2 regions of the Rhodococcus sp. NPDC060086 genome follow, and region 1 is predicted to be linked to the other one. Evidence: riboswitches for the same ligand, from Rfam matches in the RefSeq annotation. Region 1 holds a riboswitch; the other holds the start of a gene.
The links. Region 1 has a riboswitch for cyclic di-AMP ahead of ACFWB0_RS22310 (C40 family peptidase). Riboswitches for the same ligand answer to the same signal wherever they lie in the genome.

Region 1 (7,084 bases):
GCGCTGCGTCCGTCGTAGAGCGCGGACCGCGTCGGCGGTGCGATCGCGGAGTCGGGCCGCATTCTCGAACAGCTCCTTGCCTGCCAGCTCGTCGATACGCTCCTGCGCCCGCGTCAGTACCGAGGAGTCGTGGCCGTGGAGTAGGTCGCGTGCCTTCCGGACTTGAACGGAGTACTCGTCGGGGCTCTGCGGGCCGAAGGACGCTGCCGAACAGGCTCCGACCGCATCGGGCAGGCAGCCGTCGCCGTGGCGCCCGGAGCGGCCGATCCGGCGGGTACACGTGCGCAGCCCACAGAACTCGGCGAGGGTGGCGGCGACCGCGGCGGCTGCGTTCCGGGTGGAGAAGGGGCCGAGTGCGTCGGTCGAGGGGGTGCGTGAGAGCGCCGCACGCGGGAAGGGCTCGTCGGTGAGTGTGATCCACCATCCGCGAGTGGGGTATTTCGAACGACGGTTGTACGGGGGAGTGTGGGCGGCGATCAGCCGTAGTTCGCGGACACCGGCCTCGAGCCCGTGGGCGCATTCGACGTGGTCGATGCGGGTGGTCAGCGCGACCATCTCGCGGAGCCTCGGTCGGGTCTCCGAACCTGTGAAGTAGTTGCGGACGCGGCGACGCAGATCCACGGCCGTGCCGATGTAGAGAGCCTCGTCCGACGGGCCCCGGAACAGGTACACGCCGGGGCGGTGCGGCAGGTGTGCGGCCAGGGTGCGTTTGGCGCGTTGTTCGGCTGTGACGGCGGGGATGTAGTCGCGCAATTCGGTGAGGCTGTGGACCCCCTGGTTCCCCACCCGCTCGATGAGTGCATGGAGGACCTCGACGGTCGCACGTGCGTCGTCGAGTGCGCGGTGTGTGGGCTGCGTCGACACGCTGAACAATTCTGCGAGCGCAGAGAGCTTCACCGACGGCGCCTCGTCGCGGCCGAGAACTCGCCGCGCCAGTTTGACGGTGCAGACGACGGGGAATCGGGGCCACGCCACGTCGCACCGGACTGCTGCCGCGCGGAGGAAGCCGGTGTCGAACCCCGCGTTGTGCGCGACGAGAACCGAGCCGGCCGCGAATTCGAGGAATGCCGGGAGGACCTCCTCGATACGAGGGGCCTGATAGACCATGGCGGTGGTGATGCCGGTGAGGCGGACGATCTCGGGTGGTATCGACCGGCCCGGGTCGACGAGGGTCGCGAACTCGCCGAGTACCTCACCGCTGCACACCTTGACCGCACCGATCTCGGTGATGGCGTCGTCGCCGGAGCGTCCCCCCGTGGTCTCGAGATCGACCACGACGAAGGTGGTGTCGCGTAGGGGAGTATCCAGTTCGTCGAAGCTGAGCTGAACACCGTGGCCGGTGTCGGAACCGATAGGGGACGACGTCATGCGCATGAGCGTAGGAACGGCCTCCGACACACCGCCGATCCGGACTTTCCGCCCTCGCTGAGACGAGGATCACACAAGACCCGATCGTCGGACCCCGGGAGGTGTCGGGCGGGATGCCTCCCGGGCGCGGGAGGGGCAGTTCCGTGGTGCGTTCGGGTCGCTGCGCCGACGGCGTGGAGGGAGCCGAATCGCCACCGTGAACTGGGGTGGGTTACAGCGGTGTGCAATGGGCGGTGCACGCTCTCGGGGTTTAGGACGAGCGGTCCGGGGTACCTGCCCTCAGTGCCGTTATCGGCCTGTTATCAAATCATGGCGGAGCTGGTCCCAAAGTTCCTGAAACGGACTTAAGTCGCATTCTGCGCACGTTCGGGTTGGTCTCGGCGATGCAGTTTCGTAACCTTCCTGAGACCAAGCGGAATTGTTGGTCCGGCCCACTCCCGAGGGTCGGAGCCGCTCGGTAACCGCCTAATCGGCCGCTCGTCATCGAGCGTCCGAGCCGGGGACCCACACGCGTTACTTGGGGTGAATCCCCTCCACCGCACTCGCGGAGAGGGGTAGGGCTGATCTTCCGGCCCGAATCCGTCAGCTAACTCGGTCGGCGGGTGAACGGAAGAATTGGAGAACAACCCCTCGTGGTCTCGCAGAACAACAAGCGCACCGTGCGTCGCGCACTCGTCGCCGGAGCTCTCGCGCTCGGTGCAATCACCGTCACCGCCGGTCCGGCGATGGCAGAGCCCGTCACCATCCCCGGTGTCGGCACCTTCGACCTTCCCGCCGGCGTGACCCTGCCGCCGGAGGTCACCAACCTCATCCCGCCTGCCCCGGAAGCCGCTCCCGCTGCGCCCTTCACTGCGCCGTTCAGCTCGGTCGGCCAGCGCGCCGCCGACGCCGCGCTCAGCAAGGTCGGGTCCCCGTACGTCTACGGTGCAACCGGACCGAGCGCGTTCGACTGCTCCGGTCTCGTGCAGTGGGCGTACCAGCAGGTGGGTCTGAGCGTTCCTCGCACCAGCTATCAGCAGGCTTCTGCAGGCCAGTCCGTGTCGGTCGGTGCGCTGCAGCCCGGTGATGTCGTCTCCTTCTACGGGGGCAGCCACACCGGCATCTACATCGGCAACGGCAACATCGTGCATGCCTCGACCTCGAGCCAGCCGGTGAAGGTCGCTCCGCTCGACTCGATGCCTGTGGACGGCGCCCGCCGCTTCTGATCGACGAGCAGTGTCCGTGAGGGTGGATCGGTGACGCACCGGTCCACCCTCACGTCATTGCGGGACCGAGCAGGTGGCGGTGGAACTGCCGGTAACGAACAGTCGAGCGCTACCCGCGGGTAGACACGAAGCTATGCGGTTCCGTAACCTGATCGAGATCTTTGCGAAAGGAAGACAAGCCTCGTGTTCTCCGCCTCCCGCAGACGGGCCGTTCGCACCGCTCTCGCCGCATGTGTACTTCTCATCCTGGGTCTCACGGCCTCGCCCGCAGTGGCCGATCCCATCGGCGAGAGTCCCACCGCCAAACTCGAACATCTCGCCGACCTGTCGCGCCGATCGGAGCAAGCCACCGAGGCCCTGCACCACGCCGGGATCGAACTCGATGCGCGGATCGCGGAACAGCACGAACTGGATGCTCGCTCGGCCGCCGACCGCGATGCTCTGGCGGCAGCCCAGGCCGAGGTCGCACGCTTCAAGCCCACTGTCGACAAACTGGCCCAGGCCAACTATCGCGGTTCGCGCACCAATCGCCTCTTCGCGGTGATGGTCAGCGACTCACCCCAGCAGTTGCTCGACCAGATGGTGATGCTCGATGTCCTCGGCGCGCAGACCGATCGCGAAATAGAAGGATTCCGCGTAGCCAGCGCGGCGGCAGCGGCGGCCGCCGCTGCATCGGAGAAGTCGGCCGAAGCCGCACGTATCGCGGCCGAGCAGGCGCAGAGTCTCCGTGACGACCTGCAGCGTCAGGAATCCGAACTCGAAACTCAGATCGCCGCGGTTCTCGACGCCTTCGACAACCTCAGTGACGCGGAGAAGACGACCCTTGCCGGCACGCCGTTCCCACCTGGTCTCGATGCCGATCGCATCATGGAACACCTCATCCCCGGCAACGGTGCAGGAGCGCTCCGCTCCGCACTCACCCGGATCGGCGACCCGTACGTATGGGGCGCCACCGGCCCCGACCAATTCGATTGCTCCGGTCTCGTGGTCTGGGCATATCAGCAGGTCGGAAAGACCGTGCCCCGATCGAGTCAGGCGCAGGCCCAGGGCGGTACCCCGGTGTCGCGCGGCAATCTCCAACCGGGCGACGTCATCATCTTCTACAACGACGCCTCACACGTCGGCATCTACGCGGGCGACGGAAACATCGTGCACGCCTCCACGTTCGGTGTACCGGTGAAGGTGCAGGCGATGGACAGCTTCCCGTTCCACAGCGCACGACGCTACTGACCGCCGCAGGAGAATTACCGACACGCGGCACGGAGGACAGCGCACGTCGCCGCATACACTTGCCGCCGTGCCCGCGCCGGAGACCCTGTCTACCTCCCATCGTCGTCTGCCGTGGGAGCGCATCGGACTGGCCGGACTTGCGCTCGCCGTGGCGGCGGCCGGGGTGCTTCTCGTCGCTCCTCGAGCCGACGAGCAGTCCGAGTCCGACACCCGTGTGGAATTGCAGGCGCTCGTCGACTCCTGGGCCGACGCGGTACGCACCGCCGACAGCGCAGCCCTCGCGGAGATCGTCGACAGTACCCTCGGCCCGGAATTGCTCGACGCCGAAATCCGGCGCGCCCAGGCGCTGAGCATCGTGCCGCTGACAGAGTTCGGATACGAGCTCGGCAGCGAGCCCGCAGCCGATGTTCCCGACGCGGTCGCCCGCAGGTTCGGAGACGATCCACTCCGTGCAGTCACGGTGTCGCTGCGCTACGGAATCGAGGGAGTCGACGAGACCCCGACACACAAACCCGTCGCTATGCTGTTCGTCGCGCGGGAAGACGGCTGGAAGATCGCCTCCGACCGACCGCTCCCGGGCACCGCGTCCGTGACGTGGCGAGGGCCGTGGGACCATGGACCGCTCCAGGTGACCACCGCCGAGACCGCCGGTGGCACGTCGATGATCCTCGCTCACCCCGACACGAGCGACCTCGCCGCGAACATTGCGGACGAGCTGCCCTCCGCAGTCGATGCGGTCTCCGATGTGTGGGGAACGGACTGGCCGGCCCGTTCGCTGGTCCTGGTCACCTCGAGCCACGACGAGTTCACAGATCAGGTGGGCACCGCACACAACGGTCACGAGATTGCGGCCGTGGCGATCTCCGATGCCGTCGACCCCGAGCACGACAGGGCGACCGGCCAACGCATCGTCTTCAGTCCGGCAGCGGGCAGTCGCCTCTCGTCGGACGGCCTGCGCGCGGTACTCCGGCACGAACTGGCACACATCGCGGCCCGGCCGCAGACGGTGGACGGGTCACCGATGTGGATACTCGAGGGATACGCCGACTACATCGGCTACCGATCCGGTACCGGAGCACCCGTGACCGGCGCCGACATTCGCCGGATCGCCCCGAGCCTCGTTGTGGAGGTCCTGCGCAGCGGTGCACCGTCACAGGTCCCCACCGACAAGGACTTTGCGGATCCTGACCGATCCCGCACCGCCTACGAGACCGCGTGGAGCTTCGCGGTGTTCCTTGCCGAGGAGTACGGCGAAGGCGAACTGACTTCCCTGTACCGCACACTCGCCGACGGACCGTCCTCGGAAGGGGACCAGAGGGACGCATTCAGCGCGATCCTGGACGTGAGCGCGAAGGACGCTGTCGACCGATGGGGGCAATGGCTCACCGATCGGATCTGAAGCTCCCGCCCCGTCGAGCACGCCGTGTCCGGCACACCCTACGGTGTAGCCATGTCGCGAACGCTGCTGGTGACCAACGACTTTCCGCCCCGACCAGGAGGTATCCAGTCGTACCTGCGATTGTTCGCAGCACAGCTCCCGGCCGACGAGGTCGTTGTGTACGCACCGCGCTGGCGCGGCGACAGTCACATCCGCTACGACGAGGCCCAGCCGTTCGAGGTCGTGCGACACCCGACGACACTGATGTTGCCGACCCCGGCGGTCGCGCGCCGCGCGTCGCGTCTGCTCGTCGATACCGGGTGCGACTCGGTGTGGTTCGGCGCCGCCGCGCCGCTGGCACTGCTGGCGCCGGTACTGCGTCGTGCCGGTGCCGAGCGGATCGTCGCGAGCACCCACGGTCACGAAGTGGGCTGGTCGATGGTGCCGGGGGCACGCCAGGCGCTGCGCCGGATCGGCAACGAGACCGACACCGTCACCTTCGTCAGCCGGTACACCCGGCGCCGGTTCGCCTCCGCATTCGGTGCGCAGGCCGGTCTCGAGCATCTGCCGTCCGGGGTCGACACCGAGGTCTTCCGGCCGGATCCGGGTGCGCGCGCCGAGCTCCGCGCACGGTACGGACTCGGTGATCGGCCGACGGTGCTGTGCCTGTCGAGGTTGGTGCCGCGCAAAGGACAGGACATTCTGATCCGGGCACTACCGGAGATCCGGCGGCGCATCGACGGAGCTGTGCTCGTCATCGTCGGTGGCGGCCCGTACGAGAACACTCTTCGTGAGCTGGCCCGCAAGACCGGTGTCGAGGACCACGTCGTCATCACCGGCGGTGTGCCCGCCGCGGAACTGGCAGCCCATCACACGATCGCGGACGTGTTCGCGATGCCGTGCCGGACCCGTGGCGCAGGGCTCGACGTGGAAGGTCTCGGAATCGTCTACCTCGAGGCCTCCGCCACGGGTGTCCCGGTGGTCGCGGGACGATCGGGCGGAGCCCCCGAGACGGTGAGAGACGGGGAGACGGGGTTCGTCGTCGACGGCACCTCGGTGTCGGCGGTGGCGACCGCGATCACCGGTATCCTTGCCGATCCGGACCGTGCCGCGGCGATGGGAGCTGCCGGTCGGCAGTGGGTGTCGACCGAGTGGCGCTGGGATGTTCTCGGCGCAAAACTGCGCCACCTCCTGAGCGGAACGCCGCACCGACCAGAAACCGTGCACCGAACCGCGGGGTGACGAATGGGCGAGCCGTCCGGTATGTGAAGCTGTGCGGCGTGAGCAGCATTCAGGTGTCGGACCAGACCTTCATTGCGGCAGACCCCGTCCGCATCGCCGCGGAGATCGCCGCGGCGGACCGCTGGCGAGTGTGGTGGCCGGATCTCGCGTTGACCGTCCGTGAGGACCGCGCGGAACAGGGAATCCGATGGGCGGTGTCCGGGCCGCTGACCGGGACGATGGAAGTATGGCTGGAACCCTCGCTCGACGGTGCGATCGTCCACTACTTTCTGCATTGCGAGCCGACGGGAGTCGCCTCCGAACGTGTCGTGGAACTAGACCTGGCTGCGATGAACCGGGAGCGCCGCGTGGCCGGGAAGAAGATGACCTTCGAGGTCAAGACGCGCCTCGAGAAGGGGCGCGCGCCGGGTGAGGCTCCGAAGGCCCGGGACTGAACGGACCGATACCGTGTCGATACGGTGTGTGGTAGACAACGGCGTCGGTATCGGCCGCTCCGGTGACGGAGACAGCCACACACCTTCAGTACACGGGACGCACTGAGAAGGAGTCTTCGTCGAATGGCCGAGAAGACCAAGAGGTCGATCACGATCGATGCGCCGGCAGATCACGTGATGGCCGTGATCGCGGACTTCGACGCCTACCCCACATGGGTGGAGGCAGC
Region 2 (7,084 bases), on a different contig from region 1:
AGCATCGTCTGGGCCGGTGTGCTTCTCGAGCCTGAAGAGGAATTCTTCACCGACCGGGCCTGGCCGAATTCCGAGAAGGGCTGGCGTGCAGAGCTTGCAGAGCATTACGGGACTGCTGCTCGGATGCTTGGTCGGACCATTGCGCCCTTCAGCGGTCCGATGGACGAGCACCTGCGCAGCGTCTCCCGGGCCCTCGGCGTCGAGAGCACATACGGGCCGACTCCGATGGCGATCTATTTCGGGGACGAAGGCGCCACGGTACCCGACCCGTTCTTCGGTGGCGACGGGCCGGACCGCACCGGGTGCCGCCTGTGCGGTGGATGCCTGATCGGATGCCCGTACGGCAGCAAGAACACCCTCGATCTGAACTATCTCTGGCTTGCAGAGCAGCGCGGCGCCGAGATCCGGGTAGAGCAGCACGTCACGTCGGTGATCGCACTCGCCGGCGGTGACTACGAGGTTCGGCTCGGCAGCGGCGAACGACTGCGCGCGCCCGAAGTGGTACTGGCCGCAGGGGTGCTCGGCACCGTGGAGTTGCTGTTCCGGTCCCGTACGAACGGTGGGCTTCCTCGCGTATCCGACCGGCTCGGCGACCACGTGCGCACCAACTCGGAGGCGATCACCGCGGTCCTTGCCGACGACGTCGACGTCGATCTGACTCGCGGGCCCACCATTTCGAGCGAGTTCTATCCCGATGACAGCACCCATGTCACCCAGAATCGGTACGTCGGCGGATGGCATATGCGGTTCCAGGTCGGGCCGCTTGTCGACGGTGCCGATCCTCGCCTGCGCCGCCGGTCCGCCGCGGCGGCGCTCCTGCGGAATCCGGCTCGTCAGATCCGAACCATGTTCGCGCGCAACTTCATCGAACGACTCAGTGTGTTCACGGTGATGCAGAATGTGGAAAGTGAAATCCGACTGGACTACGCGCGGTCGCCGATCCGGCCGTGGCGCAAGGTACTGCGGTCACGTGCTGTCGCGGGCCGCCGAGCGCCGAGCTATCTTCCGCAGGCCAACGCGGTTGCCCGCGCCTTCGCCGAGTCGATCGGCGGACGGCCCCTCAATTTGCTGCTCGAGAGCATCGGTGGAAAGTCCATCACCGCCCACATTCTCGGTGGCGCTGCGATCGGATCCGACGCCGACCACGGCGTCATCGACACCGACCACCAGGTGTTCGGGCATCCGGGCCTGTACGTGGTGGACGGCTCCGCCATTCCTGCGAACGTCGGGGTGAACCCGAGCCTCACGATCACCGCCATGGCAGAACGCTTTGCCGCACGATATGCGGCGCGAACAGAAAGTAGGACGACGACGTGAGCACAGGGGACTCGGCCGCACTGCAGGGCCTGGCCGGCACGATGCGGGGACTGCGCGACACATTCAGGTCGTTGACGCAGTCGGGCGAGGGTGCTGAGTATACGACGGACACGCCGATGTCGCCTGGAACCTACCGCGCCGTTTTCGTCGGACCTGCTCTGCTGAGGATTGCGGCTCCGCGCGCGATTGCGGTCGCCGGAATGCCACATTGGTACGGCAAGCGTGTCCACGCCGACGGCACCGCGGCGAACCTGCTCGGCCGCGACAATGGGACGCCGCGCGAGCACCTGCCGATCGCTGTCGCGCTCGAACAGTCTTGGCTCGACGGACGGCCCGCGGTGACGGTGTCCTACGGTGCAGACGCGCCGATTCCATGGCGGTGGGTGCGCGACGAGTTCCGTGCGCTCGACGAACGGACGTGGCTCGGCCTGACATTCGTAGGGGGGTCGTGGTCGAGGAGGGCGGCCTCGCCGTTCGTACTCGTGCGTGACGACGATCGACCCTGAGCGGACCGTCGCCGTGTCAATCGACCAGCGCGACCGACGCGACACGGTGCAGCACGAAACTGCGCACCGAGCCGGTCGCGGGGTCGAAGGCTTCGAGCTGCCCGCCCGCAATGCTGACCGGGTCCACGATGCGACGGGTTGCGGTGCCCTGTGCGTCGACGTATCCGAGGGTCACACTGCGCTTGGCATGGACCGCCAGTTGCAGCAGCGCCATCGTTGCCGCACCACCCGTACGGCTGCCGTCTCCGCGCACCGGTGTACTCGCCGGGGCGGACGCGGCGCGGTCGCCGGCGCGCAGCGTGCGTACCAGCGTTTCGAGCTGTTCGTCGTTGGGCGGAAGCGGTCCGGCGTAGCGGGGACGCGACCGCGGCACCACCAGCCGTGCGCCGCGCGGGCGCAGATCCAGCACCGCGCCCGATGCGTCCTCGCCTGCCGGAGCGAAGCCTACTTGCCTCAGTGAGGTGAGTACCTCGGCGAGGGGCGCCTGCGAGATGGCGACCGTCGGTGCGACCGCACGCAACGCCAGCGTCGCGGCGACCGGTGTCGCGAGCACCTCTGCGAGCAGCGCCGGATCGTCGGAGCGTACGAACGACGACGCGATGCCTGCGCGCAACCGGCCGTGGCGCCGTGCCACGTCGTCGATCAGGTAGGTCAGCGACTGAGGGACGGGTGTGCGCGAGTGGGCCGAGAACAGGGCGTGCAGCTCACCTGCACCGAGGCCCGCGTCGAGCGCGCGGCGCACGGTGCCCTCACTGATCCGGTAGACGGTGGCGGCGCCTGCGGATTCGACGTCGGCGACGAGCGCGACCTTCCCGGCCAGTTCCGGGACGAGAGGACCGGGGGCGACGACGGTGAGGTCGGCCTGGACGAGGACGTGGTCGACGGGTTCGGGGAGCGTGTTCGCCATCTCTGTTTCGGCGTCGCCACCGTGCAGCAGGGCCTTGCCGGGTGAGCCGAGATTGTCGTGGGCGACCAACGCGAGTGCGGTGGCTTCGCGGATCGTCTCGGTCACCGTCTCGTGGCCGAAGTGGCCTGCGGATCGAGGCCGGCGCCAGGCCACGACGGCCTGCACTTCGGCCGGGGACGGCGCAATGTGGTCGGCGAGTACTTCGAGGAGGAGCCTGCGGTCGTAGGCCGCGGTCGGGGAGTTCACCTCGTCGGACAACGCCGCGATCGGCTTGTCGTTCTGGTCGCGACGTCCGATCAGCCAGGGACGCCGCGGCGCGTCCAGCCACGCACCGGCGAGAACCGCCCAGCGGTGCGCGGTGTTCGCGGTGAGCCATCCGTCGGCCGAGGTGGTGGGAGCCCAATAGTCGTCGATGTCGCCGGGCGGAGCGGGATCGGGGTTTCCGCGTGCGATGAGTCCTGCCGCTGCGAGTACCTCGACGAGCAATGCGGTGTGGTCGTCGGTGAGATCGAGCGACTTCGCGAGCCGGTGGAGCTCGCGGACTCCCAGACCACCGGAGCGCAGTGCCGGGGCGGGCTGGCGGCCCAGCGCGGTGATCAGGTCTTCGCAGTGGCGCAGTAGTTCCAATGCGGCGCCTGCGGCGGTGCTGTTCGTATCGGGAGCGGTCTTGGTGCTCGCCTTGAAGCCCGGGGGAGTCAGGGATGCCGGATCGAACGGTGCTTCGCCGCGCAATGCCTGCCCGACCCGGTGGGGAAGTTCGACCGTCTCGTCGTCGATGCGGGTGAGCAACCCGGATGCCAGGAGCTTCTGTACGGGTCGGTTCTCGTCGGAGCCGGGCGCGGCGTCGCGGGTGCGCCCGATGGGCGACGTCCGCGCCAGGGTGTCGAGAATGCTGCGTTGCGAGGGCTCGAGTTCGGCGAGGACCACTTCGAGCTCTTCGCGGGTGAACGCGTCCGTTTCGGGTGTGCGTCCGACCCTCCACGGCACGGCCTCGACGGCGGCTGCGACGAGACGCAGGCCGTCGGAGGTGTCCCACACCAGCAGGACGGAGCGCAGACGGTCGAGAATCCGATCGACGGACTTGGCGGTGATCCGCCCTCGCAGATCGTCGACGAGAGTTTTCCTCGGCACCCCGTCGTCGACGGCCCCGAGCCGCGCGAGTGCCTCGATGATCCCGAACTCCGCGGTGGTGAAGTCGTTCGCTGCGCGGAACACCGAAGCGCGTTGGCGTGCGCGATTCGCGAGCACGCTCATCGTCGCGGGTGGGGGCACCACCAGGTCGGGTCTCGAGCGCAGGAGAGCGACGAGTTCCGTGTCGCGGCGATCGGACAGCCACTGGGCGAGCGAGTCCGATGCGGCGTCGGGGGCGGGCGTGGCGGGTGTCATCAGATCCAGATTAGAGACCTGAGATGGCCTAAGACGAACTCACCTGCCAAAATGAGCGTCATGGCTGACAAATCGAAGAACCTCTACGTCGATCGCGGATGGCCGGAGTTGGCAGATGGCGACCATGCGGTCACCGAACTGTCGTCGACGCGTTCGGGTCCGCTCTCCCCGTACGGCGAGGACGCCGTGTTCCCCGTCCCGGCGGAGGAGCTTCCCTACACGCACCCGCGCACCGTCATCAACCGCTGAGTTCCTCGACACCGAGTCTTCCTCGGTCGTCAGGCTCCCCGACAACGAAGAACCCCGCACCGAATCCGGTGCGGGGTTCTTTGCTGGTACTGCTGAGTGTTGCCTACTGGGGCAGAACTGCGCGGACTGCGTCGAGGACGGCCGGGTCGAGCGCGATACCGGCGGACTGCAGTGCGTCGACGCCCTGTTCGAAGCCGTCGATGATGCCCTGGGCCTCGGCGGGCAGTGCCGGAACCTCGGAAAGCTGCGGGATCTGGCGGTTCTCGGTGACCGGCGCGGGGGTGGACTGAGCGGGAGCGCCGGGGGCCTCACGCTGCGTCGGGGAGCTGGACAGGCCGAGGCTCGAGGAGCAGGACGGCCATGCGCCCCAGCCCTGGCCGGCAAGGACGCGCTCGGCGACGGCGATCTGCTGGTCGCGGCTGGCCTGGTTGGCGGTGGCTGCGTATTCCTGACCGCCGTAGGCGTTCCAGGTGCTCGGCGAGAACTGCAGGCCACCGTGGTAGCCGTTGCCGGTGGCGATGGCCCAGTTTCCGCCGGACTCGCACTGTGCGAGGCGGTCCCAGTCGGAGTCGGGCGCGGCGGCGGCGGTGCCGCTGAAGGCGACACCCGTCACGCCGAGGACGGCGCCGGTCAGCGCGAACTTCGCGACAGTCCGGCCGGTGTTGGAAGGCTTGCGATGGCGTCCGCTCATGTCGGTTCCGTTTCCTCTCCGCACGCGCCTACGAGGTCAGCTGTCGGGTTCGGACTGAAGAGGTAGTCCGGCCGTTGCGCTCATCGAGCGTTCCGGCTTCACCCCGAGGCCTTTCGCGTGAGCGGCGGGCCGGGCCTCCGGGGAAGCGTCCCGGCGGGGCCGGGGTGCTTCCGAGGGAGACCGGTTGGGTCCCCCGTTTCCTGTCCCTCGTGGATCGTTTGTCGGGATAACCGGGTTTCCGCGGGACAGGAATTTGGCGCGGCGGGCCCGGGTTGGTTGGACCAGGCGGTCCGACCGATGACGACGGTAACGGTCCGGTGGACGAGTGTCACCAATTGGTAACGCACGACCGGATGGGGTTTCGAGGCTGTACTGGGGCTATTCCGGAGCGAACTCGCTGGTAGTCGCGCGAGTAGCCTCCGAAACCCGTTTCGAACCCGTGCTGTTATCAGCTCGTTATGTGATAAAGGTCACATGTACGTCGGGCGTGCATCGACGGGAACGATGTCTTTCCCGAGTGGCATCAGAGAGATCGGGATCATTTTCAGGTTCGCGATCGCGAGCGGAATGCCGATGATCGTGATGGCCATGGCGATCGCTGTCGCGATGTGTCCGAGGGCCAGCCAGATGCCGGCGATCACGATCCAGATCACATTCCCGATCATCGAGCCGGCCCCCGCAGTCGGCTTGTCGACAGTTGTCTTCCCGAACGGCCACAGCGCATAGACGCCGATACGGAACGAGGCGATACCGAACGGAATCGTGATGATGAGGATGCAGCAGATGATGCCCGCGAGGAAGTATCCGAGCGCCAGCCACAAACCGCCGAAGACCAGCCAGATGATGTTGAGAACAACCCTCATGAACCGTTACCGCCCTTCGAGCGCCGACCCGACTGCAGGGCGAACGCGATGGCCAACGCGAAGCCGAGCGGCCACGCGAGAGTGAGGAGAAACAGGACGAGACCCGGCTTGCCGTCGGTGAGGATCGGAGTCAGGAAGATCGCCACCACTGCCACGATGCCCACCGCGAAGCACACGATGGCGGCATTGAACAGACCCTTGCCGGACGCACGAACGGAATCGGAAGAAGAGTTACCCACGACGACTACGGTAGTCGCCGGCCGTCGGGGGCGGTATGTGCGCCGAGGTACACTCAACGCGTATGCGCGTCCCGCTCGGTGAGGGTTGGGGCGCGTTGTTTTGCATGTCCACATCGTGCCCTCGGGCACGGCCGTCGAGGAGCAGGTGAGCGCGGTGCCGACCGGCAAGGTGAAATGGTACGACGTCGAGAAGGGCTTCGGCTTCCTGTCTCAGGACGAAGGCGAGGACGTCTACGTCCGCGCATCGGCACTCCCGGATGGCGTCGAGAACCTCAAAGCGGGCCAGCGCGTCGAATTCGGGATGGCCGTCGGTCGTCGTGGGCCCCAGGCGCTCAAGGTCGAGTTGCTCGAGCAGCCGACGCTGCGGCAGCAGGGCGGACGACGTGAAGCACCGGCACGTGAACGACGCTCACCCGACGAACTGCACGGCATGGTCGAGGACATGATCAAGCTGCTCGAAGTTGCGATCCAGCCCGACCTGCGGCGTGGTCGCTACCCGGACCGCAAGGCCGGGCAGCGGATCTCCGAGGTCATGCGCGCCGTCGCCCGCGAGCTCGACCACTGAGACGGACGACCGCGACCCGAACGCCGAATGCCGTATCCGATTCGTTCGGATACGGCATTCGGCATCTTTCGGCCCTCGAAGCAGCGCTCTCAGAACGTCTGGACTGCCCACACGGCGTGAGCGATCGGCTCGCCGGCCTCGTCCACCACAGCGGAGGGCAGCTGAACCTCCACACCGAGCAACTGCAGCGACGGATCGCTCGGCACGGTGATCGCGCGCTGCTGCCCCGGATCGACCATGATGCCGTCGAGGAACGTCTGGCCCGTCTCGAGATCGCCGTACACCGCGATCAGACGCCACGGCGCATCGGAGATCGCCGACGGCAGCGACAACTGCAGGGGATATCCGGCGCGGACGGAGA

Region 2: it holds a riboswitch for cyclic di-AMP, as region 1 does, so the genes downstream of both, ACFWB0_RS04210 (transglycosylase family protein) here and ACFWB0_RS22310 (C40 family peptidase) in region 1, are expected to answer to the same signal.

What each region holds. Positions count from the first base shown of each region.
Region 1 is NZ_JBHWWZ010000056.1:8,409-15,492, forward strand. Features, by position in the region: gene ACFWB0_RS22305 (DEDD exonuclease domain-containing protein) at 1-1,368, opposite strand, end outside; cyclic di-AMP (ydaO/yuaA leader) riboswitch at 1,821-1,985, shown strand; gene ACFWB0_RS22310 (C40 family peptidase) at 2,001-2,573, shown strand; gene ACFWB0_RS22315 (C40 family peptidase) at 2,757-3,803, shown strand; gene ACFWB0_RS22320 (hypothetical protein) at 3,871-5,202, shown strand; gene ACFWB0_RS22325 (glycosyltransferase family 4 protein) at 5,254-6,423, shown strand; gene ACFWB0_RS22330 (polyketide cyclase / dehydrase and lipid transport) at 6,462-6,857, shown strand; gene ACFWB0_RS22335 (SRPBCC family protein) at 6,981-7,084, shown strand, end outside.
Region 2 is NZ_JBHWWZ010000004.1:50,131-57,214, forward strand. Features, by position in the region: gene ACFWB0_RS04190 (GMC oxidoreductase) at 1-1,317, shown strand, start outside; gene ACFWB0_RS04195 (hypothetical protein) at 1,314-1,823, shown strand; gene ACFWB0_RS04200 (helicase-associated domain-containing protein) at 1,840-4,116, opposite strand; gene ACFWB0_RS04205 (hypothetical protein) at 4,177-4,365, shown strand; gene ACFWB0_RS04210 (transglycosylase family protein) at 4,469-5,056, opposite strand; cyclic di-AMP (ydaO/yuaA leader) riboswitch at 5,066-5,309, opposite strand; gene ACFWB0_RS04215 (YccF domain-containing protein) at 5,527-5,919, opposite strand; gene ACFWB0_RS04220 (hypothetical protein) at 5,916-6,158, opposite strand; gene ACFWB0_RS04225 (cold-shock protein) at 6,313-6,723, shown strand; gene ACFWB0_RS04230 (DUF2771 domain-containing protein) at 6,813-7,084, opposite strand, start outside.